Regions from separate parts of the Saccharothrix camelliae genome, predicted to be linked through region 1. Evidence: riboswitches for the same ligand, from Rfam matches in the RefSeq annotation. Region 1 holds a riboswitch; each other region holds the start of a gene.
What was found. A riboswitch is a leader RNA that binds a small molecule or an ion and turns the genes downstream of it on or off. The one in region 1 is predicted to bind glycine.

Region 2: it holds a riboswitch for glycine, as region 1 does, so the genes downstream of both, gcvP (aminomethyl-transferring glycine dehydrogenase) here and gcvT (glycine cleavage system aminomethyltransferase GcvT) in region 1, are expected to answer to the same signal.
Region 3: it holds a riboswitch for glycine, as region 1 does, so the genes downstream of both, gcvH (glycine cleavage system protein GcvH) here and gcvT (glycine cleavage system aminomethyltransferase GcvT) in region 1, are expected to answer to the same signal.

Annotation. Positions count from the first base shown of each region.
Region 1 covers NZ_CP160453.1:3,282,863-3,292,746, forward strand. Annotated here, with positions in the region: gene AB0F89_RS16155 (hypothetical protein) at 365-526, shown strand; gene AB0F89_RS16160 (helix-turn-helix transcriptional regulator) at 718-1,206, shown strand; gene AB0F89_RS16165 (hypothetical protein) at 1,315-1,734, shown strand; gene AB0F89_RS16170 (DUF3817 domain-containing protein) at 1,731-2,033, shown strand; glycine riboswitch at 2,098-2,186, shown strand; glycine riboswitch at 2,187-2,285, shown strand; gene gcvT (glycine cleavage system aminomethyltransferase GcvT) at 2,408-3,511, shown strand; gene glyA (serine hydroxymethyltransferase) at 3,527-4,792, shown strand; gene AB0F89_RS16185 (malonic semialdehyde reductase) at 4,872-5,477, shown strand; gene AB0F89_RS16190 (hypothetical protein) at 5,548-6,198, opposite strand; gene AB0F89_RS16195 (prolyl oligopeptidase family serine peptidase) at 6,314-8,374, shown strand; gene AB0F89_RS16200 (spermidine synthase) at 8,418-9,260, opposite strand; gene speD (adenosylmethionine decarboxylase) at 9,257-9,667, opposite strand; gene AB0F89_RS16210 (type III PLP-dependent enzyme) at 9,722-9,884, opposite strand, start outside.
Region 2 covers NZ_CP160453.1:3,524,953-3,534,836, forward strand. Annotated here, with positions in the region: gene AB0F89_RS17305 (anti-sigma factor antagonist) at 1-242, opposite strand, end outside; gene AB0F89_RS17310 (hypothetical protein) at 682-924, shown strand; gene AB0F89_RS17315 (CDP-alcohol phosphatidyltransferase family protein) at 994-1,581, shown strand; gene gcvH (glycine cleavage system protein GcvH) at 1,640-2,023, shown strand; gene garA (glycogen accumulation regulator GarA) at 2,137-2,598, shown strand; gene AB0F89_RS17330 (MerR family transcriptional regulator) at 2,613-3,308, shown strand; gene AB0F89_RS17335 (bifunctional nuclease family protein) at 3,453-3,926, shown strand; gene AB0F89_RS17340 (MerR family transcriptional regulator) at 4,355-4,921, shown strand; glycine riboswitch at 5,018-5,108, shown strand; gene gcvP (aminomethyl-transferring glycine dehydrogenase) at 5,261-8,149, shown strand; gene AB0F89_RS17350 (hypothetical protein) at 8,754-9,179, opposite strand; gene AB0F89_RS17355 (hypothetical protein) at 9,275-9,884, opposite strand, start outside.
Region 3 covers NZ_CP160453.1:2,446,581-2,456,464, reverse strand. Annotated here, with positions in the region: gene rdmE (aklavinone 12-hydroxylase RdmE) at 1-375, shown strand, start outside; gene AB0F89_RS12035 (MFS transporter) at 362-1,642, opposite strand; gene AB0F89_RS12030 (SSI family serine proteinase inhibitor) at 1,782-2,135, shown strand; gene AB0F89_RS12025 (ABC1 kinase family protein) at 2,433-4,346, shown strand; gene AB0F89_RS12020 (hypothetical protein) at 4,378-5,124, shown strand; gene AB0F89_RS12015 (transcriptional regulator) at 5,117-5,431, shown strand; gene AB0F89_RS12010 (glutathione peroxidase) at 5,428-5,913, shown strand; gene AB0F89_RS12005 (L-serine ammonia-lyase) at 5,952-7,316, opposite strand; gene gcvH (glycine cleavage system protein GcvH) at 7,321-7,701, opposite strand; glycine riboswitch at 7,819-7,914, opposite strand; gene ald (alanine dehydrogenase) at 8,108-9,214, shown strand; gene AB0F89_RS11990 (hypothetical protein) at 9,559-9,741, shown strand; gene AB0F89_RS11985 (hypothetical protein) at 9,748-9,884, shown strand, end outside.

The DNA.
Region 1 (9,884 bases):
CTGAAGGGGTACCGGAAATAGGTGGCAGCCGCCATCGGCCTTTGTCACGCTGCGTGCGTGCCTCGGCGCAATCAGGTGATGGGCTGTGCAGAGGTGGTGGTGTCGCTGTACCTCGGTGTCCGTGCCAGGGGGGTGGGCGAGTGCCCGTACCTTGGTGATCGGCGGGACCACAGGTCCCCTTGATCGTCCGTTCGGGTGACCCTGAACAGGGCTGATGCATGTTTGCGTGGTCGTTCTTGCGGCCGGTCGGGCGATCACGGCGGGTCCGGCCGCCATCTTCCGGGTGAATGGGGGACCATGGCTCTCGACCTGACCGGAGCGGCGACCCGCCGCCCTGCCCAGTGACACGGACGGAGACCGATCAGTGAACGTCAAGAAGGTGGTGACGCTGGCGGCGGTCGCGCTGGTGCTGTTCCTCCTGATCACCCAGCCGAACGAGTCCGCGGGGGCGGTGAAGACCGCGCTCGGGTGGCTCCAGTCCGGCGCCGAGTCGATCATCACCTTCGTCCGCAGCCTGTTCGCCTAGGGCCCCCGTCGAAGTCCGCGCAATGCGGTCACGATCGGTGACTATGCGCCCCGAACGTTGCACCGTACGGGTGGAATGAGGGCTATAACGCCCTGGTAACAGGGTTTTGGACAAACAAGGGTCTAGCGGTTGTCGGTACCCGCTAATACGGTGCGTCGCATTGGCTGATCTTCGACCGATGAGGAGGCAGAATGGTCGAGGACTCCGGAGTCGACGAGCTGTTGCGGCAGTGGGCGGCTGAGCGCTCGGACGACGCCGAGCTGCAGGAGGTGAACCGGATCAAGGACGCGTGGCTCGCGGAAGCCCCGCCGTCCGCGCCGGGGATCCCGGTGCAGCGGGCGAACGGCGGACCTCGCGGGCTCGTGCAGGTCGAGTCCGCCGATCCGGCCTACGTGACGGCGATGAGGAAGCGGGCGCCCGAGGTGCCCGAGGTCCTGCTCGCCGCCGCCGCCAGCTACTGGCAGCTGGTCGGCGACCTGTCCGAGGCGGAGCTGTGGTGGGACGCGGGCATCAGCCCGCTGGACCAGCGCGCTCTGGACTACCGGGCGGCCGGGCTCACGCCCGCCGACCTCGGTCGGCGCCTCGGCCCGATGACGGTGCTCCAGCACCTGCGTCGGGGCAGCGCGGCGGCCTGGTGCGTGGCCAGGCTGCAGAGGCAACGCCGGGACGGCGTCGCCTAGGTCCGACGAGTCGGGCGGGCTCCTGAGGTCGGGGAGCCCTCGCCCGGAGGGGCGGGCTCCTGTGCGGGAGCCCCAGCCCTGGTGGACCGAGCAAGTACTCTTGAGCTCGTGCAAGGCTTCATCACCCCCAAGCGGCTGCTGATCGCGGCCGCCTGCCTGGCGTCGCTGGTCGTGTGCTGCGGCCTCGCCTACTGGCAGTGGGAGCGGTTCTCCCAGGCGGGCGGCACCTTCCAGAACCTCGGCTACGTCTTCCAGTGGCCGCTGTTCGGCCTCTTCCCGGCGTTCATGGTGTGGCGCATCGTCAAGCTGGACGCCCGCCGCAAGGCGGAGGACGCCGCCGCGGCCTCGGCCGGGCCCGCCGACGGGCCCGCCCCGGAGCCGGTGGTCGCGCCGTCGCGGCCGGTCGTTACCGTTGAGCCCATCAGAGCACCCGCGGTGGACGACGAGGACGAAGAGCTGGCGGCCTACAACCGCATGCTCGCCGAACTCCACGCGCGGACCACCGTTGAGGGGAAGGCAGGGCGATGAGCGGCGCGTTGACCAGGTTCCGGTTCATGGCTTACGTCGTCGGCTGCGGCCTGCTGCTGCTCGTCGTCGCGATGATCGCCAAGTACTCGGGCGGCAACGAGGGCATGATGCGGGTCGTCGGCCCGGTCCACGGCTTCCTCTACGCGGTCTACCTGGTGCTCACCGTCGACCTGGCGCTCAAGGCCCGCTGGTCGATCAAGGGCACCGTCCTGGTGCTGCTCGCCGGCACGATCCCGTTCGTGTCGTTCTACGCCGAGCGCAAGGTGGTCGAGAGCGTCCGGGCCGCCAAGGCCCTGTGACCCCCGGGTTGACCAGGGCCGTCCGGCACGCCTAGCGTCTGCGGCGACAACTGGACACGGCCGTCGATGTCGAGCGGGAGAGTCCCCGACCAGGGGCGCCGAAGGAGCAAATCCTCCCCGGAATCTCTCAGGCACAGCTACCGCCCGACGAAGGCAACTCTGGAAAGCAGGCGCGCCACCGCGCCTCGCCCACGGTGCAAGCCGCCCCTCGCGGGGTGGTGAAGCTCTCAGGCCCATGACAGAGGGGGAGGCTCACTCGACGAGGAGTCTCCGATGGACCGTGTCATCCTTTCGCTCGTGAATCCTTCGGACGTGCCCGCCCGCCGACCCGACCGGTCGGCCCTTCGGCATGTCCGCACCCAGGGAGGACCCGCCTGATGGATAGCCGCCGCACGCCCCTGCACGCCGAGCACGAGGCGCTGGGCGCCATGTTCACCGACTTCGCGGGCTGGCGGATGCCGCTGCGCTACGACAGCGAGCTGGCCGAGCACCACGCGGTGCGCACGTCGGCGGGCCTGTTCGACCTGACCCACATGGGCGAGATCCTGCTCACCGGCCCGGAGGCGGGCGCCGCGCTGGACCACGCCCTGGTCGGCCACGCGTCCGCGATCGGCGTCGGCCGCGCCCGCTACACGATGATCTGCGAGGCCGACGGCGGCGTGGTGGACGACCTGATCGTCTACCGCCTCGGCGACACCGAGTACCTGGTCGTCGCCAACGCCTCCAACGCCGCCGTCGTGCACGAGGCGCTGGTCGAGCGGGCCGGGGGCTTCGACGCGGTGGTCGAGGACAAGTCGACCGACTACGCGCTGCTCGCCGTGCAGGGCCCGAACGCCACCGCCATCCTGGCGGGCCTCACGCCGACCGACCTGGCCGGCGTGAAGTACTACGCGTCGTACCCGACCGAGGTGGCGGGCAGGCCCGTGCTGCTGGCCCGCACCGGCTACACCGGCGAGGACGGGTTCGAGCTGTTCACCGCCCCGGACGACGCCGCGCACGTGTGGCGGGCGCTGCTGGAGGCGGGCGCGCCGCACGACCTCAGGCCCGCCGGCCTCGGCTGCCGCGACACGCTGCGGCTGGAGGCGGGCATGCCGCTGTACGGCAACGAGCTGGGTCGCGAGCGCACGCCGTTCCACGCCAACCTCGGCCGGGTGGTCAAGCTCGACAAGCCGGGCGACTTCGTCGGCCGCGACGCCCTGGCCGCCGTCGCCGAACGGGGTGTCGACCAGGTGCTGGTCGGCCTGAAGACCACCTCCCGCCGCGCGCCCCGGCACGGCTACCCGGTGCTGGACGCGGCCGGCGAGCGGATCGGCGAGGTCACCAGCGGCGCGCTGTCGCCGACCCTGGGGTACTCGGTGGCGATGGCGTACGTGGCCGTCGGCAACACTGAGCCCGGCGCCGCGCTGTCGGTGGACGTCCGCGGCAAGCACGAGCCGGTCGAAGTCGTCGCGCTGCCCTTCTACAAGCGCAACAGCTAAGGGAGAGACCCACACATGTCCGAGCACTTCAACACCTCCCTCGCGGAGTTCGACCCGGAGGTCGCGGACGCCGTCGCCGCCGAGCTGCACCGGCAGCAGAGCACGCTGGAGATGATCGCCTCGGAGAACTTCACGCCGGTGTCGGTGCTCCAGGCGCAGGGGTCGGTGCTGACCAACAAGTACGCCGAGGGCTACCCGGGCCGCCGGTACTACGGCGGCTGCGAGAACGTCGACGTCATCGAGCGGCTGGCGATCGAGCGGGTCAAGGCGCTGTTCGGGGCCGGCTTCGCGAACGTGCAGCCGCACTCGGGCGCGCAGGCCAACGCGTGCGCGATGTTCGCCCTGCTGCAGCCGGGCGACACGATCCTGGGCCTGGACCTGGCGCACGGCGGCCACCTGACCCACGGCATGCGGATCAACTTCTCCGGCAAGCTCTACAACGTGGTGCCCTACCACGTGTCGGACGAGGACGGCCGGGTCGACATGGCCGAGGTCGAGCGGCTGGCGGCCGAGCACCGGCCCAAGCTCATCGTGGCGGGCTGGTCGGCGTACCCGCGGCAGCTGGACTTCGCCGAGTTCCGCCGGATCGCCGACTCGGTCGACGCGTACCTGATGGTGGACATGGCGCACTTCGCCGGCCTGGTGGCGGCGGGCCTGCACCCGAGCCCCGTGCCGCACGCGCACGTGGTGACGACGACCACCCACAAGACGCTCGGCGGCCCGCGCGGCGGGGTGATCCTCACCAACGAGGCCGACCTGGCGAAGAAGATCAACTCGGCGGTGTTCCCCGGCCAGCAGGGCGGTCCGCTGGAGCACGTGATCGCGGGCAAGGCGGTGGCGTTCAAGCACGCCGCGTCGCCCGAGTTCGCCGACCGGCAGCGGCGCACGGTCGAGGGCGCGAAGATCCTCGCCGACCGGTTGTCGCGGCCCGACGCCGCGGCGGCCGGTGTGAAGGTGCTCACCGGCGGCACGGACGTCCACCTGGTGCTGGTGGACCTGGTGGCGTCCGAACTGGACGGCAAGCAGGCCGAGGACCGGCTGCACGAGGTCGGGATCACGGTCAACCGCAACGCGGTGCCGAACGACCCGCGCCCGCCGATGGTGACCTCCGGCCTGCGCGTCGGCACGCCGGCGCTGGCCACTCGCGGGTTCGGCGCGGCGGACTTCGCCGAGGTGGCGGACGTCATCGCGGCGGCCTTGCAGCCCTCGCCGGACCTGGCGGAGCTGCGCGCGCGGGTCGAGGTGCTGGCGGCCAAGCACCCGCTGTACCCGACGCTGTGAACGTCGCCACGAAATAGTTGGGGTTTGCTGGAGGTTGTCCCGTGCGCGACCCGCGCACGGGACAACCGGGAGAAGAACCATGACCACCACGCTCGACGCCTTGGCGCTGCCGCGCGAAGCACAGGACCTGCTGTTCCGCGAGGCGCGCACGGCGAACGCGTTCACCGGCGAACCGGTGACCGACGACCAGCTCCGCGCGATCCACGACCTGGTGAAGCACGGACCCACCGCGATGAACAGCCAGCCGCTGCGCGTGCTGTTCATCCGCGGCGAGGAGGCCAAGGCCCGCCTCGCGCCGCACATGGCGGAGGGCAACCGGGCCAAGACGCTGGCCGCGCCGGTGACCGCGGTGCTGACCGCCGACACCGACTTCCACGAGCACCTGGGCCGGACGTTCCCGCACTTCGCCGGCGCGAAGGCGGCGTTCGCCGACGACGCCAAGCGGACCGAGGCGGCGAGGACGAGCGCCCTGCTCCAGGTCGGCTACTTCATCGTCGGCGTTCGCGCGGCCGGCCTCGCCGCCGGCCCGATGAGCGGGTTCGACGCCGAGGGCGTGCGCCGCGAGTTCTTCGCCGACACCGCCCAACTGCCGCTGGTGATCGTCAACATCGGCTACCCGGACCACTCCGGCACCCACCCGCGCAACCCGCGGCTGGACTTCGCCGAGGCCGTGCGCGTGCTCTGACGGCCCGCTGCGCGACGGCCGAATCCCCCGGCCAACCCCGGGCCGGGGGATCAGGGCGTTCCACAGTGGACTAGGCGGCCGGCGCGGTCACCCCCGGTGGCAGGCACTCGACGTTGCGCTTGCCGTCGGGCCGCACCACGAACCAGGTGCCGCCGACGCCCTGACCGCGCCACTTGCCGGGCGCCTCGTCCTTCGCGTAGGTGTAGAGCGGCCAGCCGTCCAGGGTGACCTGCTCGGTGCCGTCGGCCCGCTTCACCGTCGAGACCAGCGCCGGGTCGACGCCCTGCAGTCGCGGCGCGCCGTCGGTCAGCACGGGCGGCCAGGTGACGGCGCACTGCCCCTCGCAGTTGGACTTCGCCGGATCCGGCGCGTCCTTGTCGAACCGGTACAGCGTGCGGCCGTCGCCGTCCTGCACCACCTCGCCCATCTTGTCCACGGTCTTGGCCACCAGCGTGACCTGCGGTCCGGACGGCGCCGGCGCGGCCTGACCCGCGGGCTCCTCGGCGGCGGGCTCCTCGACGGGCGCCGCCTCCTCGCTGGTCGGAGGGGCCAAGGGTTCCTGGACGTCGCCGTAGTCGCCCTGGGCCGCGGCGCCGACCTGCTCGGTCTGCGCGACCGTCCGGCCCTGCAGGCCGGTGGCGTTGGAAGTCCACATGACCAGCGCGAGCACGGCAGCCATGCCGCCCGCGACGGCGATGGCGATGCGGTTTCGTCGGATCACACTCACTCCTCCTTGGTCCGTCAATCGCTCCACCGACGACTACGGCCCGCGCACCGGAGCGGTTCAGCCCGGCGAACACGTGAACCGAGGACAGGGGCCCCCGTAGGGTGTCCGGGTGGGCAACGAGATCTCCTTCCCGCGCCAACACGCGCGCACCCAGCGGTTCACCCTCGGCGCACCCCGGACCTTCACCGTCGCGCCGGACGGCGCCAAGGTGTACTTCCTCCGCACCGCCACGGCCACGAGCCGGGCGAACGGCCTGTGGGCGTTCGACACCGCCACCCGGACCGAGTCGCTGCTGGCCGACCCGGCCACCCTGCTGACCGACCCCGAGGACCTGTCCCCGGAGGAGCGGGCCCGCCGCGAGCGGACCCGCGAGCAGGCGGCGGGCATCGTCGGCTACGCCACCGACGGCGCCGCGCGGCAGGCGGTCTTCGCGTTGTCCGGCAGGCTGTTCGTGGTCGAACTCGCCACCGGCGCGGTGCGGGAGCTGCCGGTCGCCGGCGCCGCGATCGACCCGCGGCTGGACCCGACCGGCCGCAAGGTCGGCTACGTGGCCGCCGGCGCGCTGCACGTGGTCGACCTGGAGACCGGCGCGGACCGCGTGGTCGCCGAACCGGACGGCCCGGACGTCACGTGGGGCCTGGCCGAGTTCATCGCGGCCGAGGAGATGGGCCGCTACCGCGGTCACTGGTTCTCGCCGGACGGCGAGCGCGTGCTCGCGGCCAGGGTGGACAACGCGCCGGTGCCGCGCTGGCACATCGCCGACCCGGCCAACCCCGGCACGCCCGCCGCCGAGATCGCGTACCCGGCCGCGGGCGAGGCGAACGCCGTGGTCGAGGTGGCCGTCTTCGGCGCCGGCCGCACCGACGTGACGTGGGACCGCGAGGCGTTCCCGTACCTCAACTCGGTGTCGTGGACCTCGCACGGCGAGCCGCTGCTGCAGGTCCAGTCGCGCGACCAGCGCCGGGTCCTGGTGCTCGCGGTGGACGTGGAGACCGGCGCCACCGAGGTGGTCGCCGACGACACCGACCCGCACTGGCTGGAAGTCGTGCCCGGCACGCCGCGCTGGACGCCGGGCGGCGAGCTGGTCCGGGTGCTGCCGGTCGACGGCGCGAACCGGCTCGTCGTCGGCGACCGGCCGTGGACGCCGGACGGCTTCCAGGTCCGCTCGGTGGTGGACGCGGCCGAGGACGGCGTCCTGGTCACCGCCTCCACCGACGACCCGACCACGACGCACGTGTTCCTGGTCACCGGTTCCGACGTCACCCGGCTGTCCACTGAGGACGGTGTGCACGGCGTGGCCCGCGGTGGCGGCGTCACGGTGCTGAGCCGGTCGTCGATGGACCACTTCGGCGCGCGGGTCACCGTGTCGACCGGCGGCGAGATCGGCACGTTCGCCGAGACGCCCGTGCTGACGCCCGAGGTGCGGCTGCTGACCGTCGGCGAGCGCGACCTGCGGGCCGCGCTGCTGTTCCCGCGCGACCACGTGCCGGGGGCCAAGCTGCCCGTGCTGCTGGACCCGTACGGCGGTCCGCACGCGCAGCGCGTGGTGTCGGCGCGCAACGCCTACCTGACGTCGCAGTGGTTGGCGGACCAGGGTTTCGCGGTGCTGGTGGTGGACGGCCGCGGCACGCCCGGCCGCGGTCCGGCGTGGGAGCGGGAGATCGCGTTCGACTTCGCGGGCGCGACCCTGGAGGACCAGGTGGACGCCCTGCACGCGGTCGCGGCGGGGGAGCCCGACCTCGACCTGACCCGGGTCGGCATCCGCGGCTGGTCCTACGGCGGCTACCTGGCGGCGCTGGCCGTGCTGCGCCGGCCGGACGTGTTCCACGCGGGCATCGCGGGCGCGCCGGTCACCGACTGGCGGCTGTACGACACGCACTACACCGAGCGCTACCTCGGTCACCCGGCGGAGCGGCCGGAGGTGTACGACGCCAACTCGCTCGTCGCCGACGCGCCGAAGCTGGAGCGCCCGCTGATGATCGTGCACGGCCTGGCCGACGACAACGTGGTGGCCGCGCACACCCTGCGCCTGTCCAGCGCGTTGCTGGCGGCGGGCCGGCCGCACACCGTGCTGCCGCTGTCCGGCGTCACGCACATGACCCCGCAGGAGCAGGTGGCCGAGAACCTGCTCCTGCTCCAGGTCGACTTCCTGCGCCGCGCCCTGGCGTGACCGCCGGGACGGGGCCGTCCCCCGCGGGGGACGGCCCCGTCCGTCAGGCCAGGGAGTGGCGGACCTGGTAGGGCGGGATCGAGTTGCCGACCAGCGCCAGGTCGTCGATCGTCTCCGGCTGGTAGCCGCAGCCGGGCAGCCGCTCGACCATCAGCGCGGTCGGGTCGGCGACCTCGTCGGCCCGACCGAACAGGTACGCCCACTCGTGCTCGTCCGAGCCGTAGTAGGCGACCGTGCCGAACACCTCGTTGAACCGCTGCCACATCCGGATCAGCGTGGTGTTGCGCCACATCGTCTGGCAGCCCGCCTGCGACACCACGACGCCGCCCGGCGTCAGCAGCGCCTTGCACATGGCCAGGAACTCCGCGCCGTACAGGCGGTTGTGCTGCGCCTCCTCCTCGCGCTCGTCCGGCAGGTCCACCAGGACGATGTCGTAGCGCTCGGAAGTGGTGCGGATGTGCTCGTAGCCGTCGATGTACCGCACGTGGACCGGGCCTTCGCCCTTCTCCGCGAGCGCCAGCTCGTCCAGCGAGTAGCCGTAGGGCAGGTGCTCGGCGCACAGCCGCACGGCCTGCTCGTCGATGTCGATGTGGTCGACCACCGAAGCGCCCGCCGCCACCGCCATCTGGCACACCACGCCCTCGGACGACCCGATGACCAGCACCCGGTCGACGCGGTCGGCCAGCAGCAGCGCCGGCGCCATCAGCGCCTCGTGGTAGGTCAGCTGGCTGAACTCGGTGCTCTGCCGGTCGTCGTCGCAGAACAGCGACAACCCCTGTGCGGTGCGGGCGATCACCAGGTGCTGGAACTCGGTCCTGGTGTCGACCACGACCTCCGAGACGTCCCAGTGCCTGGTCATCCCGGCCGCGAGCGGTTCGCGGATCACGCCTTCTCCTCACCGACGAGCGCGGGGACCCGGTGCCCCCGGCTGATCATGTCCGTCCGTGCCGACACAGCTCCCAGCGCCTCGGCCAGCAACTGCACCGCGAGCGCGGGCTTGGCGCGCGTGCCGCAGGTGAACACGTCCACGAACACGGCCCCGACCTCCGGGTACGTGTGGATGGACGCGTGCGACTCCGACAACAGGGCCAGCACGGTGACCCCTTGCGGCTCGAACTGCTTGGAGACCACCTCCAACACCGTGGCATCAGCCTGGGTGAGCGCTTCGCCGAGCGCGTGTCGCAGGAACTGCTCGTCGTCGAGCAGTTCGGGGCTCACGCCTTCGAGCTCGGCGAGCACGTGCTGTCCTGCGAACAAGCCAACGGGCTCGGATTCGCACGGGAGTTCGGACATCAATCACTCCAAACATCTTCAGGAGGGGACTTCAGCGGACAGGTGTGGGCGTGCTCATCGCACGCAGTGGGTGGCCAACGGCGGGAAGCCGTTGAACGCCACCGACGAGTAGCTGGCCGTGTAGGCGCCCGCGCCGAGCAGGTCGACGTGGTCGCCCGCGCGCAGGTCCAGCGGCAGCTCGTAGCACGTGTGCTGGTACAGCACGTCGTCGGCGTCG
Region 2 (9,884 bases), 240 kb from region 1:
GAGCCGAGGAAGCTCACCCCGGACATGTCCAGCACCACCACGTCGCTCGCGTCGAGGCGCCCCAGCACGTCGGCCCGCAGCTGCGGCGCGGTGAGCATGTCGACCTCGCCGCTCACCGAGACCACGGTGACGCCCTCGGCCGGGTTGCGCGCGATGAGCCCGAGCTGTCCGACCCGCGGGCTGTCGGCCGCGGCGGACTCGACTCCGCCCGTCGTCACGACGTCCGGATCTTGAACAGTCACGAGGCACTCCTCTTCAGCTGGAACCGCTGGGTGGGAAGCCCGGCGCACCAATGGGTGCGCAGCACTGGACAGCAGCGTGGCGGAACGTGCCCGCTAGCCGGACTTCCCGGCGCGGCTGTTGGCTCAACCGCTGCGCCACCCACCGTACGGAGCCCGTGGCGGCACCACAAGCCGGCGGGTGGCGGCCTGATCGGTACCAGTGTAGTGCGTTGCACGGTGTGCGGCGCATGACGGACGGTGAGCGGTTTGGTCCCGGCGGGGCCGGTTACACCTCATGCGAAGCGTTCCGGCGGTCCGGCGCAACTCGGCCGGCCCAACCGCCCGCCGACCGGGACCGGGCACGAATGCGGAGGTGGTCCTCACCACAGTCCCGCACAATCCGGTGACGGGGATAACGCCACGAGAGCCGTGCGCGACAACCCTGGTGGAGGGATTTCACATGAGCACCACGACGGAAACCGAGTCAGAGCCCGCGAAGCCGAAGGCGGCGCGCGTCGGCACCAGCGGCGCGGCAACGCTGCCCACGGCCCCGTGCAGCGTGGTCTGGAGCAAGGGCCACGCCTACGTGCTCGAAGGTTTCCGGGCCCGGTGGGTCGGCGTCGACGACCGAGGTCGTCCGCAGGCGCTCACCGGCGCCGAACTGCAGAGCCGCGGCTGGAGCCGCACCCGTTCGACCAACTGAGCCCGGCGCCCGGCCGGCTTCCGCGAGTCGGCCACCGGGGCGCGCCGGGCGGCCGGCTACAGTTCGGGCGTGCCGCGCGACCCAGCCGACCGGCTGCTGACCATCCCGAACGCGCTCAGCGTGTTGCGGCTGCTCGGCGTGCCCCTGTTCCTGTACCTGCTGCTCGGCCCGCGCGCCGACGGCTGGGCGCTGGTCGTGCTGGTCGCGGCGGGCCTGTCCGACTGGCTCGACGGCAAGATCGCCCGCTGGCTCGACCAGGCGAGCAAGCTCGGCGCGCTGCTCGACCCGGCCGCCGACCGCCTCTACATCCTGGCCACCCTGGTCGCGTTCGTCGTGCGCGGCATCGTGCCCTGGTGGGTGGCGGTGGTGCTGGTGGCCCGCGAGGCGGTCGTCGGGGTCTGCCTGCCCGTGCTGCGGGCCCGCGGCTACGGGCCGTTCGAGGTCAACTACCTGGGCAAGGCGGCCACGTTCAACCTGCTCTACGCGTTCCCCATGCTGCTGCTCGCCCAGGGCTCCTCGACCGCCGCCCAGATCGCTCGGCCGGTGGCCTACGCGTTCATGGTCTGGGGCGGGGCCCTGTACCTGTGGTCCGGAGTGCTGTACGTGTACCAGTTCACCCTGGCGATGCGCCGACGGCCGGGGGTCGCGCCCCGCTGAGCGGGACGTGGGAAGATCCGGTTGCGAAGATCCACCGTCATTGAAGGAGCACACCGCGGTGATTCCCGAGGAGCTCAAGTACACCGAGGAACATGAGTGGGTGCTGCGCACGGGTGAGGACACCGTGCGCGTGGGCATCACCGACTACGCCCAGGAACAGCTCGGCGACGTCGTGTTCGTCCAGCTCCCCGAACTCGGTGAGCAGGTCGCGGCCGGTCAGACGCTGGGCGAGGTGGAGTCGACCAAGAGCGTGTCGGACATCTACGCGCCGCTCGCCGGCGAGGTCGTCGCCCGCAACGACTCGCTGGACCAGCAGCCCGACCTGGTCAACTCGGACCCGTACGGCGAGGGGTGGATGGTGGAGCTCCGGCTGGAGGACCCCACCGCGGTGGACGACCTGCTGGACGCCGCCGCGTACCAGGAGCTGGCGGCCCAGGGGTGACGTCGATCTTCCGGCGGCTCTTCGGTCGGTGGGGGAGCCGCTCCTCGGACAAGGGTTCGGGCACGATAGGTTCTAGCGGTCTCGAGAGTTCCAGCAGCAGGAGGAGAGCTCAGGTGAGCACGAACGACGGGCCAGGCGTTCCGCCGGAGCAGTCCCCGGAGCGGACCTCCGTTTTCCGGGCCGACTTCCTCGCCGAGGTCGAGGGCGCCGAGGCGCCCGCCCAGGAGCCGGCCGTCGCGGGTGTCGACGCGCTGCCCGCCGGGTCGGCTCTGCTCGTGGTCAAGCGCGGCCCCAACGCGGGGTCGAGGTTCCTGCTGGACCGCGACACGACCAGCGCGGGGCGGCACCCCGACAGCGACATCTTCCTCGACGACGTGACGGTCTCCCGCCGCCACGCCGAGTTCCGCCGCGAGGGCGGCGAGTTCGTGGTGATCGACGTGGGCAGCCTCAACGGCACCTACGTCAACCGCGAGCCCGTCGACCAGGCGGTGCTGGCCAACGGCGACGAGGTGCAGATCGGCAAGTTCCGCCTGGTGTTCCTGACCGGTCCGGGCGCCGGGGGCCAGGGGGCCTGAGCGATGGGGCTCCGGTGACGGCGGCCGGGCGGCCACGCGGGGGGTCGAGCATCGGGGCGGTGCTGGCGCTGCTGCGACCCGACTTCCCCGACGTCACCATCTCCAAGATCAGGTTCCTGGAGTCCGAAGGGCTGGTCCGCCCGGCGCGCACGCCGTCGGGCTACCGGCAGTTCACGGCCGCGGACGTGGACCGCCTGCGCTACGTGCTGGCCGCGCAGCGGGACCGCTACCTGCCGCTGAAGGTCATCAAGGAGCAGTTGGACGCGGCCGACCAGGCCGCGTCGAAGGCGTTGCGCGCGGTCGACCCCACCCCGGCCGCCGGGCAGCGGGTCACCCGCGAGGACCTGCTGGCGCGGGCGGGCATCGAGCCGGGCGTGCTGGCGGACCTGGAGCAGAACGGCCTGGTGAAGGCCGGTGCGGGCGGGTTCTACGACCACGAGGCGGTGCAGATCGCGTCGACCGTGCGGGCGATGGTCGCGCACGGCCTGGAGGCGCGGCACCTGCGCCCGTTCCGGGCCGCGGCCGACCGCGAGGTCGGATTGGTGGAGCAGGTCGTCGGCGCGGCGCACCGGCACCGCGACCGGGCCGCGGTGGACGAGGTCGTGCGCGAGTTGGCGGCGCTCTCCGTGACGCTGCACTCACTGCTGGTGAAGGTGGGTTTGCGCGACGTCACGGGTGGAGTTGCGGGCACCCGCGTTTCGCCGAGGTGAACGCGTGTCCGCATCGTGATTCGATGAGGGCGGGCGGTTGCGCACAGAGCCCGCTTGGCGGGTAGCGTCGAAACCGTACGTGGGGGATCCTCGTGAGGTAGCGGGGACGCCAGAATTTCAGCGCGCTGAGGGAGGCGAGACCCGATGAGCGAGATGCGCGTCGTCGGCGTGCGGGTGGAACTGCCCGCGAACCAGCCGATCCTGCTGCTGCGCGAAACCGAGGGCGAGCGGTACCTGCCGATCTGGATCGGATCGGTCGAGGCCACGGCGATCGCGTTGGAGCAGCAGGGAGTCCGTCCTGCCCGGCCGTTGACCCACGACCTGTTGAAGGACGTCATCGGGGCGCTCGGCCGGCAGCTGGAGCAGGTGCGGATCACCGACCTGCAGGAGGGCACCTACTTCGCGGAGCTGGTGTTCGACGGCGACATCCGGGTCTCGGCGCGGCCGAGCGACTCGGTGGCGCTGGCGCTGCGGATCGGCGTGCCGATCCACGCGGAGGAGTCGGTGCTGGCCGAGGCGGGCCTGATCATCCCGGACGAGCAGGAGGACGAGGTCGAGAAGTTCCGCGAGTTCCTCGACTCGATCTCGCCGGAGGACTTCCGCGGCGCGGACACGTAGACCGCCCGCTCCGCACTTCGCACGACGCCTCGGTCCACGGGTTGCCGCTCGCGGACCGGGGCTTCGCCGTGCCCGCCTGCGAAGGGCCGGGACGTCGGCCGGCAAGCCGCGCACGGCCCCTCGCAAGTGTTGCGGTGAGTTGTGGATCAACCCCGCGTGCCACCCGCAGGTGTCACTCCTATGGGTTACACAACGTCAATGATGCTCCGCTAAACGATCACTAAACGTCACCCGAATGGCTTACGACGGGCGGCTCTCTCAACCTCAACCTCACGTTGAGGTCAGACACGCCCCGCGCGTCGCGTTGACCTGCCCCCTACCCGGTCTTACCGTCGAACTCAGGTGAATTGTCACGGTGTGGTTCCGCGACACCGGGGCGGCTTCACGTTGGTCGCCGGTCGTCGTGACCGGACCGAGGGGAGGCAGGCGTGGTCGAGGAAGCGCCCATCCGGGCCGGATCCGGCGAACAGGGTGAGCTGTTCCCGGACTCCTCGCTGCCGGACGAACTGGTCGGGTACCGCGGCCCCGCCGCGTGCCAGATCGCGGGCATCACCTACCGCCAGCTCGACTACTGGGCACGCACCGGGCTGGTCAACCCGACGATAAGGAGTGCCCACGGCTCAGGCAGCCAGCGGCTCTACTCGTTCAAGGACATCCTGGTCCTCAAGGTCGTCAAGCGGCTGCTGGACACCGGCGTCTCGTTGCAGAACATCCGGGTCGCGGTCGACCACCTGCGCCGCCGCGGCGTCCAGGACCTGGCCCGGATCACGCTGTTCAGCGACGGCACCACGGTCTACGAGTGCACCTCCCCGGAGGAGGTGGTCGACCTGCTGCAGGGCGGCCAAGGGGTGTTCGGCATCGCGGTCAGCGGCGCGATGCGCGAGATCAGCGGGACGATCCACGACTTCCCGGCGGAACGCGTGGACGGCGCCGAGATCGTGGAAGCGGCCGACGACGAGCTGTCCCGCCGCCGCCGCACCCGGGCCATCGGCTGACCCCCGCGCCCCCGGTCGCGGGTCGGCGGTGAGATCCACGTCGCGCGAGCGGTATGACGCGCACGTCCAGCGGGTACGCTCTCGCGCGTAGTCGCTTTATCCCGCGCGGGAGAGTCCGAGCCAGTCTCGGCGCCGAAGGAGCAAATCCTCCCCGGAACCTCTCAGGCGCAAGGACCGCGCGGGTGAGACGCCTCTGGAAAGCGGGTCGGGCAACCGACCCCGCCGACGGTGCAAGCCCGGGTCACGCCGGGTGAAGCTCTCAGGCGCCCGGCGCCGGGCAGAAGACAGAGGGGGAGGGCAACGGCAGAAGTCTGTCCGGAGCCCTGGAGGCCAGCACCGATGACGCAGGACCGCATCCCCCTCGCCGCGCTCGAACACGGCACCCCGTTCGCCGACCGGCACGTGGGCCCGCGGCCCGCGGAGCTGGCCCGCATCCTCGACGTCATCGGTGTCGGCTCGCTGGAGGAACTGGCGCAGCACGCCGTCCCGCCGTCGATCCGCGAGCGCGACCTGGTGCTGGACCTGCCGGAGCCCGCCACCGAGCCCGAGGCGCTGGCCGAGCTGCGCGCCCTCGCCGCCCGCAACCGGCCGATGACGCAGATGATCGGCCTCGGCTACTACGGCACCACCACCCCGCCGGTGATCCGCCGCAACGTGCTGGAGAGCCCCGCCTGGTACACCGCGTACACGCCGTACCAGCCGGAGATCTCCCAGGGCCGCCTCGAAGCGCTGCTGAACTTCCAGACCGTGGTCGGCGACCTGACCGGCCTGCCGCTGGCCAACGCCTCGATGCTGGACGAGTCCACCGCGGCCGCCGAGGCGATGACGCTGGTGCGCCGCGCCGGTCGGTCCAAGTCGGACAAGTTCGTCGTGGACGAGGACACGCTGCCGCAGACCCTCGCCGTCATCGAGACCCGCGCCGAGCCGCTGGGCATCGAGATCGTGACCGCCGACCTGTCGCAGGGCCTGGAAGGGCTCGGCCTGGGCGGCGACTTCTTCGGCGTGCTGCTGTCCTACCCCGGCGCGTCCGGCGTCGTCCGGGACCACGCGGGCCTCATCGAGGAGATCCACGGGGCCGGCGCCCAGGCCGTGGTCGCCGCCGACCTGCTGTCGTTGACGCTGCTGCGCCCGCCCGGCGAGATCGGCGCGGACGTCGTGGTCGGCACCACGCAGCGGTTCGGCGTGCCGATCGGGTTCGGCGGGCCGCACGCCGGTTACATGGCCGTGCGCCAGGGCCTGGAGCGGCAGCTGCCCGGCCGGCTGGTCGGCGTCTCGGTGGACGCGGACGGCTCGCTCGCCTACCGCCTCGCCCTGCAGACGCGCGAGCAGCACATCCGCCGGGAGAAGGCGACCAGCAACATCTGCACCGCGCAGGTGCTGCTCGCGGTGATCGCGTCGATGTACGCGGTCTACCACGGCCCGGAGGGCCTGAAGGCGATCGCGACCCGCGCCCACCGGATGGCCACCGTGCTGGCGGCCGGGCTGCTGGAGGGCGGCGTCGAGGTCGTGCACGGCGAGTTCTTCGACACCGTGCGCGCTCGCGTCGAGGGCCGTGCCGCCGCCGTCGTCGCCGCCGCGCGCGACCTGGGCGTGAACCTGTGGCAGGTCGACGCCGACGTGGTGTCGATCGCGTGCGACGAGACCACCACCCGCGAGCACCTGGAACTGGTGTGGGAGGCGTTCGGCGTGACCGTCTCCGACGTGGACGGGCTGGACGCCGACACCGCCGACGGCATCCCCGCCGACCTGCGCCGCACCAGCGACTACCTGACCCACCCGGTGTTCCACGCGCACCGCTCCGAGACCGCGCTGCTGCGCTACCTGCGGGCGTTGTCGGACAAGGACGTCGCGCTGGACCGCAGCATGATCCCGCTGGGCTCGTGCACGATGAAGCTGAACGCGACGGCCGAGATGGAGCCGATCACCTGGCCCGAGTTCGCCGACCTGCACCCGTTCTCGCCCGCGTCGGACGCCGAGGGGCTGCTGACGATCATCGGTGACCTGGAGCGGTGGCTGGCCGAGGTCACCGGGTACGACGCGGTGTCGCTGCAGCCGAACGCGGGCAGCCAGGGCGAGTTCGCCGGCCTGCTGGCGATCCGCGCCTACCACCGCGCCAACGGCGACGCGCACCGCGACGTGTGCCTGATCCCGTCCAGCGCGCACGGCACCAACGCGGCGTCCGCCGTGATGGCCGGGATGCGGGTCGTGGTCGTCAAGTGCGACGACCGGGGCAACGTGGACGTGGAGCACCTGCGCTCGACGATCGAGGCGCACCGCGACTCGCTCGCCGCGATCATGATCACCTACCCGTCGACGCACGGCGTGTACGAGGACACCGTGCGCGAGGTGTGCGGGTTGGTGCACGACGCGGGCGGCCAGGTGTACGTCGACGGCGCGAACCTGAACGCCTTGATCGGGCTCGCGCAGTACGGGAAGTTCGGGTCGGACGTGTCGCACCTGAACCTGCACAAGACGTTCTGCATCCCGCACGGCGGCGGCGGTCCGGGCGTCGGTCCGATCGGCGTCCGCTCCCACCTCGCGCCGTTCCTGCCGAACCACCCGCTGCAGCCGGCGGCCGGTCCGGCGACCGGTGTCGGCCCGATCAGCGGCGCGCCGTGGGGTTCGGCGTCGATCCTGCCGATCTCGTGGGCCTACGTGCGGATGATGGGCGCCGACGGCCTGCGGCGGGCGACGCTGACGGCGGTGGCGGCGGCGAACTACGTGGCGCGGCGGTTGGACGAGCACTTCCCGGTGCTGTACACCGGCGAGGGCGGTTTCGTGGCCCACGAGTGCATCCTCGACCTGCGGCCGATCACCAAGGCGACCGGCGTGACGGTGGACGACGTGGCGAAGCGGCTGGCCGACTACGGGCTGCACGCGCCGACCATGTCGTTCCCGGTGGCGGGCACGCTCATGGTGGAGCCGACGGAGAGCGAGGACCTGGCCGAGATCGACCGGTTCATCGACGCCATGATCGCGATCCGGCACGAGATCGACCGCGTCGGCTCGGGCGAGTGGCCGGCCGACGACAACCCGCTGCGCAACGCCCCCCACACGGCGGCCTCCATCGCGGCGGAGTGGAACCACCCGTACAGCCGCGAGGTGGCGGTGTTCCCGGCGGGCGTTTCGGCTCCGAAGGTCTGGCCCCCGGTGCGCCGCATCGACGGCGCCAAGGGCGACCGCAACCTGGTGTGCTCGTGCCCCCCGATCTCCGCTTACGGCGGCTGATCGAGCAGTTCGTCCGGGAGCCCCGGTCGCGAGTTCACGCTCGCGACCGGGGCTCCGGCGTTCGAGGTGCTTGCGTGCCTGCCTGCCGGCCAGGGGCATGCTTCCTCGGGGCTCGGGGCTCGGGGCTCGGGGCTCGGGGCTCGGGGCTCGGGGTGCGGGTACGAGGCGCAGGGTGCGGGCGGTGGGTGCGGGGCGGTGCCCGGTCGGTGCGTGCACACGGTGGCGGGCGCGGAGCACGGGGGCAGGGCGCAGGCGGTGGGCGTAGTCCGCAGGGTGCGGTGGTGGGCGCGGAGCGGGTGCGGGGTTGGCACGGTGCGGTGTGGTGCGGTGCGGTGCGGTGCGAAGGTAGGCAGTGAGTATGGAGCGGTGGGCTGGGAGTGGTCGGGACCGAGACTGGGTGCCTGGCCACCGTGGGCAGCCGAGAGTTGCGAGGCGTTCGAGGAAGGTTCGTGCGTCCTTGGGCGGCAGGGCGTGAGCGACGAGCATCGGGACCCGACTGCCGGGCACATCGCGGCCAAGGGGTGTCCGGGCGGATCTGAGCCGGCGACCCGCGCGCCACGGCCCCTTCGGGTGGTCGTGGCGGCCGTTGGCCGGGGTGGTCAGTTCAGCACGCCGGGGTGATGACGCGGCGGTAGGGAGGAGTGGCGTCGCTCATCTCCTCGGTCAGGCCGAAGCGTCGCAGGACGGCCAGGCTGCGGGTGTTCTCCCGGTGGACCACTGCGAAGACCCTCGCGGCACGGGGCGGTCTTCGGGTGCCGATGTCGGTCATCGCGGCGGACATCAGGACGTCCGACGCACGCGGGCCCGATTCGAAGCTCCGGCCCTGCCAGTGCAGGCTCAGGGCGACGACCTGGAGCTTCGTGGCCTCGATCCGTTGCCCTCCGGGCGCTAAGAGGGCCGCGTGCTCATGCGCCGCGACGCCTACCAGTTCGCCGGACGGCACGGTCAGCAGCAGAACGCGCGGATCGGCCTCTGCCGCGCGGGGATCGAGACCCCAGTCGAGCAGGTCCCGGCACACGAACCGCTCCACTTCCCGGTGCCACGCCTCGTCCCGGGCACACCGGAATTCCTCCAGGAGTCCCTTGTCGTCAGCGCACGCCGTCCTGACCTTCCATCTCTCTCCCCTCATTCGTGGATGACCACGGGCACCGGGGCGAACAACGGCGCCGGAGTGCCGGACAAGCGCTCGGCGTCCTCCTCGGTGATCGTGGTCGTGCGTGGGTCGGCGCGGTCGAACGGTGAGTACGGTTCCGCTGCCTCCGGCAGATCCAGGTCGACCGCCGGGACCACCTCGACCATTGCCTGGTCCCCTGTCAGCACGGTCCGCAGGACGACCGGGCCGCCGAGGAAGGCGCGGTGCGCGGCATCGAGCAGCGGACGGGGCAGGACGACATCCGGTGATCGGCCGAGCTGCTTGATCCACGCCACGTCACCGCGCAGCTCCGAGACGTGGCCGTGGTGGACCAGCAGTAGTGCCAGTTCCCGTTCAACCGGTGAACCCGAGTCGGCCCAGGCCGGTTGGACGTGCCCGGTGGCCTGCGCCGCCGCTCGGACGAGGCGGGTGTTCAACCCCGGCGGGAGATCACCCGCCACCGCGGCGCTCACCGCCTCGCGCGGCAGCTCCGCGAGGTGGTCGGCCAGGCGTCGGAAGACCTCGCCGCCCTCCAGTTCACGGGCCGCGCACGCCAGCTGCTCGGCCTGCTCGAAGTAGCCGAGCCTGGCGCACACGGCGGCC
Region 3 (9,884 bases), 840 kb from region 1:
TGCCGCTCCGGCGCCGTGCTGGTCGAGGACGACGACCCGGCCCCGATGGAGGACCCGGCCGAGCCGAGCGGCCGACCCGGTTTCCGCGCGCCGCACGTGGTGGTGGAGCACGACGGCGCCCTGAAGTCCACTTTGGACCTCTTCACCGGCTGGACCCTGGTCACCCTCGACCCGGCGTGGGCCGCCGACGTCCCCGGCCTGGAGGTCCCGGCCCTGGCCGACCCCACCGGCGAGCTGGCGGAGCGCTACGGGATCGGCCGCCGGGGCGCGGCCCTGGTCCGCCCCGACGGCGTGATCGCGTGGCGCGCCACCGCTCCCCCGGCCGACGCCGCCCGCGCGCTCACCGACGCGCTGGCCGCCGTCACGTCGCGGTAGCGGGCGCGCGGCGGAGGGTTTCGCCGATGGCGAGCAGGGAGAGGGCGCTGATCAGGGCGCCGACGATCAGGTAGAGGGAGATGGGCCAGGAGTCGCGGGTGGGGGTCACGCCCAACAGCCACGTGGCCACCACCGGCGACAGGCCACCGCCCAGCACCGCGCCGAGCTGGTAGCTCAACGACACGCCGCTGTACCGCACCCGCGCGCCGAACAGCTCCGCGTAGTAGGCGGGCATCGGGCCGAACACCGCCGCCGACCCGGCGAACGCCACCACCATCGCCACCACGGCCAACCCCGCCGACCGCGCCTCCAGCAACCAGAACAGCGGGAACGCGAACACGCCGAGGAACGCCGCGCCGCCGAGCATCACCGGCAGCCGCCCGACCCGGTCGGACAGCCGCGCGAACACCAGGATCGCCACCGCCTGCGCGAACGCCCCGACCAGGGCGGCGGTCAGCAGCGTGCCGCGCGGCATCCCGAGCTGCTTCGTCCAGTACGACAGCGCGAACGTCGCCACCACGAAGATGAACATGTTGAACCCGACGTTCACCCCGGCGCCCAGCAGCACCTGCCGCCACGACCGCCGCAGCACGACGACCACCGGCAGCCGCACCGCGCCCGAGGTCTCCCGGGCCCGGCGGAACACCGGGCTCTCCTCCACCGACAGCCGCACGTACAGCCCCACGCCCACGAGCACCAGGCTGAGCAGGAACGGCACCCGCCAGCCCCAGCTCAGGAACGCGTCGCCGGACACCGCGGTCGACGCCGCCATCGCGCCGTTGGCCAGCAGCAGCCCCACCGGCGAGCCGAGGAACGTCCAGCTGCCGTACCACCCGGTGCGCCCGGCGGGCGCGTGCTCGACCGCCATCAACGTCGCGCCGCCCTGCTCGCCGCCCAGGAAGAACCCCTGCACCAATCGCAGCAGCACCAGGCCCAGCGGCGCGGCCAGCCCCACCGACTCGTACGTCGGCAGCAGCCCGATCGCCGCCGTGCACAGGCCGGTCGCGGTCAGCGTCAGCACCAGCATCGACCGCCGGCCGACGCGGTCGCCGAAGTGGCCGATCACCACCCCGCCGAGCGGCCGGGCCAGGAAGCCCGCGCCGAACGTGGCGAACGCCAGCAGCGTGCCGATCCGCGGGTCGAAGGACGGGAAGAACAGCTTGTCGAACACCAGCGCCGACGCGGTGCCGTAGAGCAGGAAGTCGTACAGCTCCACGGCGTTCCCGGCCGAACTGGCGAGCGCCACCCTGCGCACCTCGGAAGCCATCCACCCACCCTGGCCCGACGACCCGGGTCGGCCACCTCGACGTGACTCACCTCACACCGGCGCGTGGCACCGTCCAGGAAACCACACGATCCGGTGAGCCCCCTGGAGACCGCCGTGCCGGCCGGTCAGGCTGGGGAGCATGGCACCACTCCCCTTGCTCGCGGCCATGACCGCGTTCATCCCCGTCTTCTCCGCACCGGAGTCGGGCTTCCTGCTCACCGTGCGGCACGGCGAGACGTTCCAGCTGGCCAACCTCACCTGCGAGCCGGCGGGCGGCCTGCACCCCAGGGCGGACGAGGCGTGCCTGGCGCTGTCCGATGTGGACGGCCAGATCGGCGGCCTGTCGTCCGGCCAGGCGATGTGCACCATGGAGTACGACCCGGTGCGGGTGAAGGCGTCCGGCAAGTGGCGGGGCGAGACCCGCGTGTTCGAGGCGGAGTTCCCCAACCCGTGCGTGATGCGCGCCGAGACGGGTCCGATCTTCGAGCTGTGAGCCCGGACGAGCGGGCGCACCCGTGGAGGGGCCCGCGACACCGCCGCCGAAGTCGGGGCCCCTCCACGGGTGTTCCTGCGGAGGTCCTCGGACCTCTTCGCCGACCGTAGGGACTGCACGCCCGATTCGTCAACACTCTTCACATGCGTGAAATGAGGAACCTGTACAGCTCCGCGCAGACCATTACCCGTTGAACACCTCGCCTGAGCCATCCGAGTGGTCGGAGGTCTGGGCACGCCACGCACCGTCTCAAGCAGATCGCTCTATCCTCCGCCCGGAACGCTCGGGGGAGGACGTATGGGTGATTTCCTGCTGTACACGGTCGGCGTGCCGGCGACGTTCCTGGCGCTGGTGCTCGGCATGGCGCTGGCCGCGCGCCGCATCCTCGGCCTGCGGGTCGGCCTGATCCGCACCACGCTCGCGTGCCTGCTGGGCCTGTCGATGACCAGGGCCGCGCTCAGCGGCATGCCGGACGCGCAGCAGGCGCCGTCGCTGGGGACCGTGCAGTTCGGCATCTCGCTGCTGCTGGTGATCGCGGTGCTGACGTTCGCCGAGATCGTGGTGCCGACCGGGTCGGTCCCGCCGCCGACCGAGTGGTGGCGGGCGCTGCGCGGCCGGGTCTCCCGCACCCGCCGCTACTCGCGGATCACCGCGATCGCGGTCCGGCACGGCCTCGGCCCGTACCTGCGCGGCCGGGAGCGCACCGACACCCGGCTGGCCCGGTCGCTGCGGCTGGCGCTGGAGGAGGGCGGGGTCACCTTCGTCAAGCTCGGCCAGGTGCTGTCCACGCGGTCGGACCTGCTGCCCGCGGACGTGGTGGACGAGCTGGCGCTGCTGCAGGACAAGGTGCCCGCCGCGCCGTGGCCCGCGGTGCGCGAGGTGCTGGTGGCCGAGCTGGGCCGGGCGCCGGAGGACGTGTTCGCCGAGTTCGACCAGCGGCCGATCGCCGCCGCGTCGGTGGCGCAGGTGCACCGGGCGCGGTTGAAGACCGGCGAGGACGTCGTGGTGAAGGTGCAGCGGCCGGGCGTGCGGCGGGTCGCCGAGGCCGACCTGGACATCGTGGACCGGCTCGCCTCGACGTTGCACGACCGGACCAGGTGGGGCAAGGCGATCGGGGTGCGCGACCTGGCGGCCGGGTTCTCCGCGGCGTTGCGCGAGGAGCTGGACTTCCGGGTCGAGGCGCGCAACCTGGCCGCCGTGCGCGCGGCGTCCGCCGGTACCGACGTGGTGCTGCCGACCGCGCACGAAGAGCTCTGCACGGCCCGCGTGCTGGTGATGGAGCGGCTGGACGGCGTGCCGGTGCGGTCGGCGTCGCTGGACTCGGTCGACCGGGACGCGCTGGCCCGGACGCTGCTGGCCGCGCTGCTGCGCCAGGTGCTGGTCAACGGCGTCTTCCACGCCGACCCGCACCCCGGCAACATCATGCTGCTGCACGACGGTCGGCTCGGCCTGCTCGACTTCGGGTCGGTCGGCCGGATCGACGCGCAGCTGCGGGCGGCGCTCGGCAAGCTGCTGCTGTCGGTCGACCACGGCGACCCGGCCGGGCTGCGCGACGCGCTGCTGGAACTCGTGACCAGGCCGGACGAGATCGACGAGCAGCACTTGGAGCGCGCGCTCGGGCAGTTCATGGCGCGGCACCTGAGCACCGGGATGCGACCGGACGCGCAGATGTTCGGCGACCTGTTCACGCTGGTCTACCGGCACGGGCTGAGCATCCCGCCGGAGATCGCGGCGGTGTTCCGGGCGCTGGCCACGGTGGAGGGGACGCTGGCCGCGCTGTCGCCCGGGTTCAACCTCGTGGTCGAGTCGCGGACGTTCGCGGACCGGGAGTTCAACGCCCGCCTGACGCCGGAGTCGCTGCGGCGGACGGTGACCGAGGAGCTGCACGCGATGCTGCCGATGCTGCGCCGGCTGCCCCGGCGGGCCGATCGGATCTCCGCCGCCCTGGAGCAGGGGCGGCTGGGCGTGGGCGTGCGGCTGTTCGCCGACGACCGGGACCGGCAGTTCGTCGTCTCGCTGCTGCACCAGGTGATGCTGACCGTGCTGGGCGCGACGGCGGGCGTGATGGCGGTGATGCTGCTCGGCGCGGACGGCGGGCCGGAGGTCGGTCCGAACGTCTCGCTGTTCCAGCTCTTCGGCTACAACCTGCTGGTGATCAGCGTGCTGCTCGGGCTGCGGGTGGTGGTGACCATCTTCCGGCCGCGTGCTTGACCCATCCGGTTTGCGGTGCAAACCTGATTGGGTGGCAGACCTGCTGCGCGACCTGGAGGCGCTGCGCCGGCGGGCGCGGGAGGACCGGCACGCCTACCCGTTCCCGCTGCTGTTCTTCGGGATCGCGTCGTTCCTGGCGGTGCCGCTGCACGAGCCCGCCGCCGGGTCGCCCGAGCCGGGCGCGTGGTCGCCGCTGACGGTGCTCGGCGCGCTGCCCGACGTGCGGCACCCGGTGCTGCTCGGCCTGTACTGGCTGGTGGTGCTGGTGACCGGTGGCCTGGCGACCGTGTGGTGGTACCGCAGGCGCGGCGCGCGGGTCGGCATCGAGACGTCCACCAGGGGTTACCTCGGGGCGTTGGCGATCGGCCTGAGCGGGCCCGTGGTCGGTTTGGCGCTGGCCCACCTGCCGTTCCGCTTCCAGTCGGGCACGGGCGTCGGGCTGATCGTGCTCGCCGCGGCCACCGTGCTGTGGCACTGGAAGGCGCCCCGCCTGCCGACGGCGGCCGCGGCGGTGCTCGGCACGGCCGTGCTGCAGCAGGACCAGCCGGCGATCGGGCAGTTCATCGCGATCGGCCTCGGCCTGGTGGTGCTGGCGGCGTTGGAGCGCAGCACCCGGTTCACCACGACCACCGCGGCCTACCTGGTCGTGCTCTGCGCGTCCGCCACGATCACGCCGCTGACCGTCGCGCACCCGACCACGTGGTCGACGGCCGCCGTGGTCGTGCTGCCCGGCCTGGCCCTCGTCGTCGGCGGCCTGGTGGGCCTGCGGCGTGGCTGAGCACCCGACCGCGTCGCTGGACGACGTGGTGCACCAGAAGCACCGGCTGGGCATCCTGACCGTCGCGGCGGAGGCGAAGCGGGTCGAGTTCGGCTACCTGCGGTCCACCCTGGAGCTGACGGCGGGCAACCTGTCGCGGCACATCGCGGTGCTGGAGCGGGCCGGGCTGGTGGCCGTGGAGAAGGGCTACGACGGCAGGCGGCCCCGGACGTGGGTCGGCGTGACGGCGGCGGGCCGGGCCGCCCTGGCCGCCGAGATGGTGGCGCTGCGGGCGCTGGTCGAGCGGCACGTAGCCTCGCGGGCATGAGCATCCACGACATCCCGCTGCACACCCTGGACGGCGAGCCGTCGAGCCTGGGCGCGTTGGCGGGCAAGGCGTTGCTGGTGGTGAACGTCGCTTCCAAGTGCGGGCTGACGCCGCAGTACCAGGGCTTGGAGCGGTTGCAGGAGCGGTACGCCGAGCAGGGGTTCTCGGTGGTCGGGTTCCCGTGCAACCAGTTCGCCGGCCAGGAGCCGGGCACGGCGGAGGAGATCGCCGAGTTCTGCTCGACCACCTACGGCGTCACGTTCCCGCTGTTCGAGAAGATCGAGGTCAACGGCCCGTCCCGGCACCCGGTGTACGCGGAGCTGACCGCGTTCGCCGACAACGACGGCGCGGCGGGCGACGTGCAGTGGAACTTCGAGAAGTTCCTGCTCTCCCCCACCGGCGACGTCGTCGCCCGCTTCCGGCCGACCACCCAGCCGGAGGACGAGGCGGTCGTCAAGGCGATCGAGTCCGTCCTGCCGTGACCCGCGGGCCGGGGGCCGTCACCGACCCCCGGCCACGCTCAGCACTCGATGACGTTCACGGCCAGGCCGCCGCGTGCCGTCTCCTTGTACTTGACCTTCATGTCCTTGCCGGTCTCGCGCATGGTCTTGATGACCTTGTCCAGCGACACGAAGTGCGAGCCGTCGCCGCGCAACGCCATCCGCGCCGCCGTGATCGCCTTGATCGACGCCAGCGCGTTGCGCTCGATGCACGGGATCTGCACCAGTCCGCCGATCGGGTCGCACGTCAGCCCGAGGTTGTGCTCCATGGCGATCTCGGCCGCGTTCTCGACCTGCTCCGGCGTGCCGCCGAGCACTTCGGCCAGCCCGCCGGCCGCCATCGAGCACGCCGAGCCGACCTCGCCCTGGCACCCGACCTCGGCGCCGGAGATGGACGCGTTCTCCTTGAACAGCACGCCGACCGCGCCCGCCGTCAGCAGGAACCGCACCACCCCGTCGTCGGACGCGCCGGGCACGAACCGCGTGTAGTAGTGCAGCACCGCGGGCACGATGCCGGCCGCGCCGTTGGTCGGCGCGGTCACCACCCGGCCGCCGGCCGCGTTCTCCTCGTTCACCGCCAGCGCGAACAACGTCACCCAGTCCATCACCCGCAGCGGGTCGGTGGCGTAGTGCTCGGCGGTCATCCGCTGCCGCATCTCCGCCGCCCGCCGCCGGACCTTCAGCCCGCCCGGCAGCACGCCGTCGATCGTGCAGCCGCGCTCGACGCACTCCTGCATGACCGCCCAGATGTGCAGCAGGCCGGAGCGCACCGACGCCTCGTCCCGCCACGACAGCTCGTTGGCCAGCATCACCTCGCTGATCGACAGCCCGGTCTCCCGGCACCGCGCCAGCAGCTCGTCCCCGGTGCGGAACGGGTGGGCGAGCGGGGTCTCGTCGGCTTTGATCCGGTCGGCCCCGGTGGCCGTCTCGTCCACCACGAACCCGCCGCCGACCGAGTAGTACACCGCCGAGTCGACCTCGGTGTCACCCGAGTGGGCGGTGAAGCTCATGCCGTTGGGGTGCAGCGGCAACGACTTGCGCCGGTGCATCACCAGGTCGGGGTCCTCGGTGAACGCGATCTCCCGCTCACCGCCGAGCCGCAGCCGCCCGGTGGCCCGGATCTCGGCCACCCGCCGGTCGGCCTCGGCCGGGTCGACCTCCTCCGGCCGGTGGCCCTCCAGCCCGAGCAGCACCGCCTTCGGACTCCCGTGCCCGTGCCCGGTCGCGCCCAACGACCCGAACAGCTCCACGTGCACCCGGTCGACGGTCCCCAGCACCGGCCGCAGCCGGTCGACGAACATCACCGCCGCCCGCATCGGGCCGACGGTGTGCGAGCTGGACGGCCCGATGCCCACCGAGAACAGGTCGAACACGCTGATGGCCACGGCGTCAGTCCCCGGTCAGTTCCGCGTACTTCGCCGCGGTCAGCAGCCCGGTGGCGTCGGTCACCGCCACCTTGAACAGCCAACCCCGGCCGTACGGGTCGTTGTTGATCAATGACGGGTCGTTCACGGCCTCGTCGTTGACCGCCACCACCTCGCCGCTGACCGGCGCGTACAGGTCGCTGACCGACTTGGTCGACTCCAGCTCGCCGCACACGTCGCCGGACTTGACGACGGCGCCGACCTGGGGCAGCTCGACGAACACGATGTCGCCGAGCGACCCGGCCGCGTAGGAGGTGATGCCGACCGCCACGGGGTCCTGGGTACCCGGCGCCCAGTCCACCCACTCGTGCTCGGGCGTGTACAGCAGGTTGTCCGGAAATGTCACGACAGCTCTCCTCAAGGCAAGGTCCGGATCCCCTGCTCTGTCCTGGGACCTGAGAGCTTCACCGCGGCGTCGCGGCTTGCACCGTGGGTGCGCGTCGAGCGCGCTTTCCAGAGTCGCCTCACCCGAGCGGTTCTCGCTGCCTGAGAGTGTGCGGGGGTGCTTGCTCCTTCGGCGCCCCGGCACGTTCACCGAGGTCTCTCCCGCGCGGGTTCCGGCGCTGTCGTCGCGCCGCGGCCGATGTTCAGTTGGTTGGACGCACGCTAGGTGCCACACCAACGGGTGTCAACGCGACCACCGGCTTGTGCGATCGGCACAACCCGACCCCGGCCCGTTGGTGCCCGCCGCACGATGACACCGAAATCGCGTTACCGGACCTTGGGTGTAACACCGGCCGAAGGAGCCCACCGTGCGGATCGCCGTCCCCCGCGAGATCAAGAACCACGAGTACCGCGTCGCGCTGACACCGGCGGGCGCCCACGAGCTGGCGCAGCGCGGTCACGACGTGGTCGTCGAGACCGGCGCGGGCCTCGGTTCGGCGATCACCGACGAGGAGTACCTGGCCGCCGGCGCGAAGGTCCTGGCCACCGCGGACGACGTGTGGGCCGAGGGCGACCTGGTGCTCAAGGTCAAGGAGCCGATCGCCGAGGAGTACCCGCGGCTGCGCAAGGGGCAGGTCCTGTTCACCTACCTGCACCTGGCGGCCGACCAGCCGCTGACGCGGGCGCTGCTGGACTCCGGGACCACCGCCATCGCCTACGAGACCGTGCAGACGTCGAACGGCGCGCTGCCGCTGCTGGCCCCGATGTCCGAGGTCGCGGGCCGGCTGGCGCCGCAGGTGGGCGCGTTCGCGCTGATGAAGCCCTCCGGCGGGCGCGGCGTGCTGCCCGGCGGCGTGCCCGGCGTGCACCCGGCGCGGGTGGTCGTCATCGGCGGCGGCGTGGCGGGCCTGAACGCGGCGGCGATCGCCGTCGGCATGGGCGCGGACGTGCAGATCCTGGACACCAACGTGGACCGGCTGCGCCACATCGACGCCCTCTACCAGGGCCGCCTGCGCACGGTGACGTCCAACCGCTACTCGGTCGAGCAGGCCGTCCGCGAGGCCGACCTGGTCATCGGCGCGGTGCTGGTGCCCGGCGCGAAGGCGCCGAAGCTGGTGAGCAACGAGCTGGTGGCCGACATGAAGCCCGGCGCGGTGCTGGTGGACATCGCGATCGACCAGGGGGGCTGCTTCGCCGACTCGCGGCCGACCACGCACGCCGACCCGACGTACCAGGTGCACGACGCGGTCTTCTACTGCGTCGCCAACATGCCCGGCGCGGTGCCGCGCACGTCGACCTACGCGCTGACCAACGTGACGCTGCCGCACGCCGTGGCGCTGGCCGACCGGGGCTGGGAGGCGGCGCTGCGGTCGGACCCGGCGCTGGCGCTCGGCCTGAACGCGCACGACGGCCTGCTGACCAACCTGCCGGTCGCGCAGGCGCACGGGCTGGCCCACACGCCCCTGGAGCTCTGAGCGCCGGAACCGCGAAGGGCCCCGCTCACCAGGTGTGAGCGGGGCCCTTCGGCGTTGAGACGGCCCGCTCAACCAGCCTGGGGGTCACTGGGAGCGGGCCGCGTCACCAATCCTAGCCGGGATCGGGGGTCCGTGCCCAGCGGGCCCACCGAACCGGGGCGCATTTCGCCCCCCGGTGGCCAACGGACCGTGCGCGACCTCAAGCAAACGAGTGAATTCGGGGCGTAACGGGTAAGTCACGACGCCCTCACGGCCGATGCACAGGGCGGGAACCCCGCAGCTACGCAGCGGGGTCGTCCGCCCGCGTGGCGCGCTCGCCGCGCCACTCCCCGATCGGAGCGCAGATGGCTGAACCCGAGGGTTGGATCGACTGCCACGACCCGTTCGGACGAGACCGGTCGATGACCGTGCTCGTCGAGGACGACCGAGTTCTCCTGGTCGCACCGCCCGGCGAGTCCGCTGTGATGTCCGTCACGCAGACCCGTCGGCTGCACCGCCTGCTCGACCAAGTCGCCGACAGGATGTGAGCCGGCGTGGACGAGGCACTGCGGGCCGCCGTGCTGCGCCGGCTGGCGCTGCTGGACGAGGCCGCGGAGCGCGGTGAGGCGGACGCCCTCGTGCCGCTCGCGCGGTCCGAGATCCACCGCCTGGCCGACGGTTGGCGGCTGCT